Linked DNA regions of Rhodopseudomonas palustris. The protein of the gene in region 1 interacts with the protein of each later gene in a pairwise test. Links are inferred from orthologs where the notes say so. Each region holds a gene or a part of one and is shown in the gene's direction. Other genes may lie near its edges.

What was found.
Region 2: the proteins of secD (region 1) and pheT interact in binary tests that used the Escherichia coli proteins (3 or more experiments, as listed by UniProt). The link is inferred for Rhodopseudomonas palustris from one-to-one orthologs.

The regions. Positions count from the first base shown.
Region 1 is NZ_CP041387.1:2,081,563-2,086,087, reverse strand. Bases 673-3,613 are described here. They hold secD (protein translocase subunit SecD), read left to right. Parts: upstream 673-1,312; coding sequence 1,313-2,914; downstream 2,915-3,613. Other genes in these bases: secF (protein translocase subunit SecF), read left to right, coding at 2,940-3,613; yajC (preprotein translocase subunit YajC), read left to right, coding at 831-1,268. In the rest of the region: FLL57_RS09540 (ATP-binding protein), read right to left, coding at 1-640; more of secF, read left to right, coding at 3,614-4,085; FLL57_RS09520 (Mth938-like domain-containing protein), read left to right, coding at 4,233-4,525. UniProt on the Escherichia coli protein: Part of the Sec protein translocase complex. Interacts with the SecYEG preprotein conducting channel. SecDF uses the proton motive force (PMF) to complete protein translocation after the ATP-dependent function of SecA.
Region 2 is NZ_CP041387.1:4,898,298-4,902,139, forward strand. Bases 1-3,050 are described here. They hold pheT (phenylalanine--tRNA ligase subunit beta), read left to right. Parts: upstream 1-344; coding sequence 345-2,756; downstream 2,757-3,050. Other genes in these bases: FLL57_RS22595 (hypothetical protein), read left to right, coding at 1-343; FLL57_RS22605 (flavin monoamine oxidase family protein), read right to left, coding at 2,763-3,050. In the rest of the region: more of FLL57_RS22605, read right to left, coding at 3,051-3,842.

The DNA.
Region 1 (4,525 bases):
GCCGGCCTTCGATACCGCCTTCGAGCACCGCCTTGAGCGATTTGTAGGTGGCGTCGTTGCCGTCGAACGACAGATCGTCGCAGAACACGATGAAGCGATAGTCCGAGGCGCGCAGCAGCGCCATCAGCGCCGGCAGGCTTTCGATGTCCTCGCGGTGAATCTCGATCAGCTTCAGCCGGCCGGCGACGTCGGGCCGCGCGTTGACATGCGCGTGAGCGGCTTTGACCAGCGACGATTTGCCCATGCCCCGCGCCCCCCACAGCAGCGCGTTGTTGGCGGGCAGGCCGGTTGCAAACCGTTCGGTGTTTTCGATCAGCGTGTCGCGCATCCGGTCGACGCCCTGCAGCAGCGACAGCTCGACCCGGCTGACCCTGGGAACCGGCGCCAGCCGCCCCTCCGGTTGCCAGACGAACGCCTCGGCCGAACTCAGCGCGGCATCGGCCGGGACCGCGGAAGTGCCCGCCAGGTGGGCGGAAATGCCCTCCAGCGCACGGGCGATCCGCTCCAGCAGGGCGCCCTCAAGGGGCGTGCCGGGGGGAGCGCCCGAAGGGGCGCGCTTGGCCGCGGGCGGGCGGGCTTGCTTGCGGGCGGCTGATTTCGGGGCGGCTTTGGAGCGGCGGGTTTTCGTTGCTTTGGCCATTCTTGAACTTCCTGACGCGGCAGCCATATCGGGCCATGGCACCTCCGGCAACCCACGGAAACGGGAGCGCTCAGAGCGGGGTGGCGGCGTTGCAATTGGGACCGCGGCGGTTATAGTCCGCGCGAATTTGCGCCCCCGGCCGTCGCTTTCCGCGCCGGGTCGGCTCGCTCGTTTTCACGGGGAAATCCGAATGTTCGTTACGCCCGCCTACGCCCAGGCCGCTGCTGCCGGTGGCGACGCCAACAGCATGCTGATGTCGCTGCTGCCGTTCGCGCTGATCTTCGTCATCATGTACTTCCTGATCCTGCGGCCGCAGCAGAGGAAGGTCAAAGAGCACGCCGAGATGGTGAAGAACATTCGCCGCGGCGACACCATCATCACCTCCGGCGGCCTGGTCGGCAAGGTCACCAAAGTGATCGACGACGATACCGTCGAGTTCGAAGTCGCCGACGGCATCCGCGCGCGCCAGATGCGCCAGATGATCACCGGCGTCCGCAGCAAAGGCGAGCCGGTCAAGGATGCTCCCGAAGCCAACGGCAAGGCCAAGGGCAAGAAGGACAAGGACGCTCCGGCCAAGACCGACGGAGACAAGACCGAGCCGACCAAGGACGACACCGCGTCGAGCTGATGCTCCGACGCAGTGGCTGTTTCGGTTTCTGACGGGACAACTCGATGCTGTATATCTCACGGTGGAAGGCGCTGGCGATCATCCTGACGGCGCTGATCGTATGCCTTTGCGCCGTTCCCAATTTCTTCCCCGAGAGCACCGTCAAGAACTGGCCGAAATGGGCGCAGCGCCACCTCGTGCTTGGCCTCGATTTGCAGGGTGGTTCGCACATCCTGCTCGAGGTCGACGCGAATTCGGTCAAGAAAGACAAGCTCGAATCTGTGCGCGACGACGCCCGCCGGGTGCTGCGCGAAGCACGGATTGCCTATACCGGGCTGTCCACCAAGGGAGACTCCGTCGAGGTCCGGATCACCAAGGATACCGATGTCCCGACGGCGCTCACGAAACTGCGTGAGCTGTCGCAGCCGCTCGGGGGCCTGCTCGGATCCAACGGCCAGCGCAACCTGGAAGTCTCCGACGCCGGCGGAGGACTGATCCGGCTAACGGTGCCGCAGGCGGCGATCTCCGACCGCGTCCGGCAGTCGGTCGACCAGTCGATTCAGATCGTCGAACGCCGCGTCAACGAACTCGGTACGGTCGAGCCGCTGATCCAGCGCCAGGGCGCCGACAGAATCCTGGTTCAGGTGCCGGGCCTTCAGGATCCGACCCGCTTGAAGGAACTGCTCGGCAAGACCGCCAAGCTCGACTTCCGCATGGTCGACGCTTCGGTGTCCGGCGATCAGGCAATGGCGGGCAACGTTCCGTCCGACTCTGAGTTGCTGATGAGCGCGTCGTCGCCGAAGCAGCCCTATGTGATCAAGAAGCAGGTGCTGGTTTCGGGCGCCGATCTGACCGACGCGCAGCCCGGCTTCGATCAGCGCAGCGGCGAGCCGATCGTCTCGTTTCGCTTCAACACCAACGGCGCCCGCAAATTCGCGCGTGCGACCACCGAGAACGTCGGGCTGCCATTCGCCATCGTACTCGACAACGAGGTGATCTCGGCCCCGGTTATCCGCGAACCGATCACCGGCGGCTCCGGCCAGATTTCCGGCAGCTTCACCGTGCAGGGCGCCAACGATCTCGCGATCCTGCTCCGGGCCGGCGCGCTGCCGGCGCCTCTGACCATTATCGAAGAGCGCACCGTCGGCCCTGGTCTCGGCCAGGATTCGATCGAAAAGGGTGAGCGCGCCGCCTATGTCGGCTCGATCTTGGTGATCGTGTTCATGCTGCTGACCTACCGGCTGTTCGGCGTGTTCGCCAACATCGCGGTCGCCGTCAACGTCGCGATGATCTTCGGCATCCTGTCGATGCTCAACGCTACGCTGACGCTGCCCGGTATCGCCGGCATCGTGCTTACCGTCGGCATCGCAGTCGACAGCAACGTGCTGATCTACGAACGTATCCGCGAGGAGCTGCGCTCCGGCCGCAATGCGATTTCTGCGATCGACGCAGGCTTCAAGCGCGCGCTATCGACGATTCTCGACAGCAACATCACCACCTTCATCGCCGCCGCGGTGCTGTTCTATATCGGCACCGGACCGGTGCGCGGTTTCGCGGTGACGCTCGGCATCGGGATCATCACCACCGTGTTCACCGCCTTCACCGTGACGCGGCTGATCGTCGCCGCCTGGGTGCGGTGGAAGCGGCCGCAAGTCGTGCCGATCTGACGCACCTTATCCGAGAGAGCTGCAAGTGACATCGACACAGTGGATTTTGATCGGGCTGGGCGGAGTCGTCGTGGTGCTGACGTTCGTCAGCATCATGAACTGGTTGCCGTCGCTGCGGATCGTGCCCGACGAGACGCATTTCGACTTCACCCAATTCCGCCGCATCAGTTTTCCGATCTCGGCGGTGCTGTCGATCCTGGCGATCACGCTGTTCTTCACCCACGGGCTGAACTTCGGTATCGACTTCAAGGGTGGAACGCTGCTCGAAGTTCGCGACAAGTCGGGGACCGCCGATATCGCCGGGATGCGCGCGACGCTCGGCAAGCTGGGGCTCGGCGACGTTCAGTTGCAGCAGTTCGGCGGCCCCTCGGAGGTACTGATCCGGTTGGCGGAGCAGCCGGGCGGTGACCAGGCGCAGCAGGACGCCGTGCAGAAGGTGCGCGCGGCGCTCGGAGAATCCGTCGAGTATCGTCGCGTCGAAGTGGTTGGACCACGGGTTTCGAGCGAACTGCTCGCCTTCGGTATGCTCGGGCTGATCCTCGCCATCCTCGGCATCCTGATCTATCTCTGGTTCCGATTTGAATGGCAGTTCGCGCTCGGCGCGATGATCGCCAACGTCCACGACATCGTGCTGACGATCGGCTTCATGTCGATCAGTCAGGTCGACTTCGACCTGACCTCGATCGCGGCACTGTTGACGATTCTCGGCTACTCGCTGAACGACACCGTGGTGATCTACGATCGTATCCGCGAGATGCTGCGGCGCTACAAGAAGATGCCGATGCCGCAACTCCTCAACGAGTCGATCAACTCGACGCTGTCGCGATCGATCATCACCCATGTGACGGTGACTCTGGCGCTTCTGGCGCTTCTGGTGTTCGGGGGCAACGCGATCCACTCCTTTACCGCGGTGATGATGTTCGGCGTTGTGTTGGTCGGTACCTACACGTCGATCTTCATCGCGGCGCCGATCCTGATCTATCTCGGCGTCGGCAGCCATCGGCTCGACGATCCGGACGAAAAGCCGGCGAAGCCGGAGCCTGCCCCGGTGGCGGCTGCGGCGCCCGCGGCCGACGAGATCCCTGCGCGGTTCGTCGATACCGATGCCAAGGCCGCAGCGCCGGTTGCGACGGCGAAGCCGGCGAAATCGGGTAAGCCGAAGAAGCGATAGGCGCCGAGCCGGCAAGGCTGACTGCCGAAGCCGGAATTTGAACCGTGACCGTGCCACCGGATTGACGCGCTGGCACGGTCCGCTCCGGTGTGCCGCGAACCAAGGTGCCGCCGCATGACGCAACCGCTCGACCCAGGACGCTAGCCCGTGGGACAACGCGCCGAGATTCCGCACTTTCCCCGCAGTGCTGCGGTCGACGCCTATGGCAAGGGCGGGTTCTATTTCGCCGACATGTCGCACCAGGGATCGCTGCTGTTCCTGCCCGACGCGGTGTGGGGCTGGGACGTCACCAGGCCGGAGCAGATCGACCGCTACAGCCTGCAGCGGGTGTTCGACAACGCCAATGCGATCGACACGCTGATCGTCGGCACCGGCGCCGACGTCTGGATCGCGCCGCGGCAGTTGCGGGAGGCGCTGCGCAACGTCAACGTCGTGCTCGA
Region 2 (3,842 bases), 2.8 Mb from region 1 along the record:
TAGAGTTCCTGCACGAGACGTCAATGTAATCTTCTCGAACAAGCCGGACTCAATTTCGATCTGGCAAGACAGGAAGTTCGACGAGTTCTCTTTGGAGAATGGTTCGTATTTGGTGTCCATTCCAAGTATCGCCCCGCACGAGCTTGTCATTATCGATTCGCTGTGGGTCACCCCAAATCATGGTGAGGTGCGTGGTGTTCGTTGTGCCGATGCTCAAGGTCGTCGCGTTGAGTTTTGGGTTACGCGCAATTTTGGACGCGCATTCAATATTGTAGCCCTTGTTCTCACCATCCTTGGAATTTACTACGCTCTAGTGTTGGTCCTGAAAGTCGTGATGGGATAAAATGAAACTCACCCTCTCCTGGCTGAAAGATCATCTCGACACCGACGAGCCGCTCGAGAAGCTCGCCGATAAGCTCACCATGATCGGGCTCGAAGTCGAGGGCATCGAAGACAAGGCCAAGGCGCTGGCGCCGTTCACCATCGCCAAGGTGCTGACCGCCGAGAAACATCCCAACGCCGACAAGCTGCAGGTCTGCACCGTCGACGTCGGTGACGGCGGCGCACCGGTGCAGGTGGTGTGCGGTGCGCCGAACGCGCGCGCCGGTCTCGTCACCGTGTTCGCGGCGCCGGGCACCTACATCCCGGCGAAGGATTTCACGCTCGGTATCGGCAATATTCGCGGCGTCGAGAGCCGCGGCATGTTGTGCTCGGCCGCCGAATTGCAGATCTCCGACGACCACGACGGCATCATCGAGTTGCCGGCCGATGCGCCGGTCGGCGCCGCCTATGCGGCCTGGGCCGGGCTCGGCGATCCGGTGCTGGATATCAACCTGACGCCGAACCGGCAGGACTGCGCCGGCGTGCACGGCATCGCGCGCGATCTCGCCGCCGCCGACATGGGCAAGTTCAAGGATCCCGCCATCAAGCCGGTCAAGGGCGAATTCCCGTGCCCGGTCAGCGTCACCGTCGAAGACAGCAAGCTGTGCCCCGGCTTCGCGCTGCGGCTGGTGAAGGGCGTCAAGAACGGCCCGTCGCCGGAATGGCTGCAGAAGCGTCTGACCGCGATCGGCCTGCGCCCGATCAACGCGCTGGTCGACATCACCAACTACCTGACGTTCGATCGCTCGCGCCCGCTGCATGTGTTCGACGCCGCCAAGGTGAAGGGCAATCTGGTGGTGCGCCGCGCTCACGATGGCGAGACGCTGCTGGCGCTCGACGGCCGCACCTACTCGCTGGATTCGTCGGTCTGCGTCATCGCCGACGATCACGGCGTCGAGTCGCTCGCCGGTATCATGGGCGGTGAGCTGTCAGGCTGCTCGGCCGACACCACCGATGTGCTGATCGAATCGGCTCTGTGGAACGAGATCAACATCGCGCAAAGCGGCCGCAAGCTCGGCATCAACACCGATGCGCGCTACCGCTTCGAGCGCGGCGTCGATCCGGCCTTCATGCTGCCGGGGCTCGAACTCGCCACTAAGCTGGTGATGGAGTTCTGTGGCGGCACGCCGTCCGAGGTCGTGGTGGTCGGCAATCCGTTCGCCGACGACAAGATTATCGACTTCCCGCTCGCCGAGGTGAAGCGGCTTGCCGGCATCGAAGTGCCGCTGGTCGAGGTTCGTCGCATCCTGACCCGTCTCGGCTTCGTGGTCGCCGGCCAGGGACCGGTGGTGAAGGTCGCAGTGCCTTCGTGGCGCAGCGACGTTCACGGCAAGGCGGACCTCGTCGAAGAAGTCGTTCGCATCGTGGGCGTCGACAAGGTGCCGCTGACGCCGTTCGAGCGTGGCGATGCTCCGCGCAAGCCGGTGCTCACCCAGATCCAGAACCGCACCCGCCGCGCCAAGCGCGCGCTGGCGGCCCGCGGCCTGACCGAAGCGGTGACGTGGTCGTTCATTTCCAAGCCGTTCGCCGAAGCGTTCGGCGGCGGCCAGCCGGAACTGGCTCTGGCCAATCCGATCGCATCCGATCTGTCCGACATGCGGCCGAGCCTGTTGCCCGGGCTGATTGCTGCCGCGCAGGCCAACGCCGATCGTGGCTCGCCCGATCTGGCGCTGTTCGAGGTCGGGCAGGTGTTCAAGGGCGACCGGCCGCAGGACCAGTTTATGGCCGCCAGCGGTGTCCGCCGCGGCGTCGCCTCTTCCGCAGGCATTGGCCGGCATTGGTCGGGCTCGGCGCAGGCGACCGCGCTGGACGCCAAGGCCGATGCGTTCGCGGTGCTGGCTGCGGCCGGCGCACCGATGGCGGGTCTGCAGATCGCGACGGGCAAGCTGCCGGCCTGGCTGCATCCGGGCCGCTCCGGCGCGATCCAGATCGGGCCGCAGAACGTGCTTGGTTACTTCGGCGAATTGCATCCGCGGGTGCTCGAACAGCTCGGTGCCGACGGTCCGCTGGTGGCGTTCGAAGTGATGCTGGAGAAGATCCCCGATCCGAAGCAGCGGCCGACCCGCGCCAAGCCGGCGCTGGAATTGTCCGCGTTCCACCCGGTGTCGCGCGACTTCGCCTTCATTGTCGATCGTAAGGTCGGGGTGGCCGACATCGTCCGTGCCGCGCAGGGCGTCGACAAGAAGCTGATCACATCGGTCAGCGTGTTCGACGTCTATGAGGGCAAGGGCATCGACCCCGACAAGAAGTCGGTGGCGATCGCGGTGACGCTGCAGCCGCGCGACAAGACCATGACCGATCAGGAGATCGAGGCGGTCGCGGCCAAGATCGTGGCGGAAGTCACCAAGAAGACCGGCGGCAGCCTGCGCGGCTGAGGTCGCTCAGCGCCACCACGACGGCGTGCCGCTCGCGGTGGCGGGCGGGCGCTGCTCGCGCTGACGCTGCGGTTCGCGCCGCGGCTTCTGTTTGCGTGCGGGCTTCTCCGGTGCGGGCTCCTTGACGGCGCCGATTTTTTTCAGCGCAGCGTCGGCGGCGCGTTCGCCGGACTCCCAGGCGCCCTGCACCGTGCCGAACAGCGTTTCGTGGGTCGCTTCACCGGCAAAGAACAGATTGCCGAGTGGCTCGCCCAGCACCTTGCGCGACGGCTGGCCGCCGGGCTCCGCCGCCGACATCGCGCCCATCACGTAAGGCATCTCGTTCCAGCGCGTCACCGCCTTGCGTTCGACGGCGCCGGCGATGTCGCTGCCGAACAGCTTGCCGAGCCATTCGATCGCGAAATCCTGCATCGCGGCTTCGCCCTGCGCGGCGAGCTGGCGCCCGAACGAGCCGGCGACGTCGACGGTGCACAGCGAGGTGCCGCCGATATTGCCCACCAGCGTCGCGGTGCGGATGTCGTCGGCGCGTTCGATGATGGTCTCGTCGCGTGACAGCCCGAGCGGGTTACCTTTGAATTGCAGCGCGACGCGATCGGTGCTGCCGAGGCTCAGGCGAGCGGCGGCGTCGAGCTGTCGTTTCGGCAGTTCGGGGGAGAACGCCAGATTGCCCGAGGTCAGCACATTGGTCGACGCGGTGACGATGATGGCGCGCGCGCCGATCCGGCCGGCTGTGGTTTCGACCGCGAGGTCGCGCCCGCTCCACACGATTCGTTTGACCGGCGTCGACAGCGCAATCGGCAGTGAGGATGCGAGCTGAGTCAGCAGGCTGCCGACGCCCTGCGGGCAGCCGAGCAGAGCGGTGCGGTCCAGCGTCCGCGCGGTGTCCATCGCCGACAGCGCGCGCAGGTCCTTACTGGTTGTCGCGGGGCCCAGCACATATTCGATCGTCGCCGCCCAATCGCCGAGATCTTTCGGTAGCGCCGCGGCGCAGGAGATGTCGGTCTTGCCGCGCGACGCCTCGCTGATGGCGCGGCTGGCACGGACGAAGGCCGCGAGAAAATCCTCGGTCTCGCGCGAGCGGGCGTT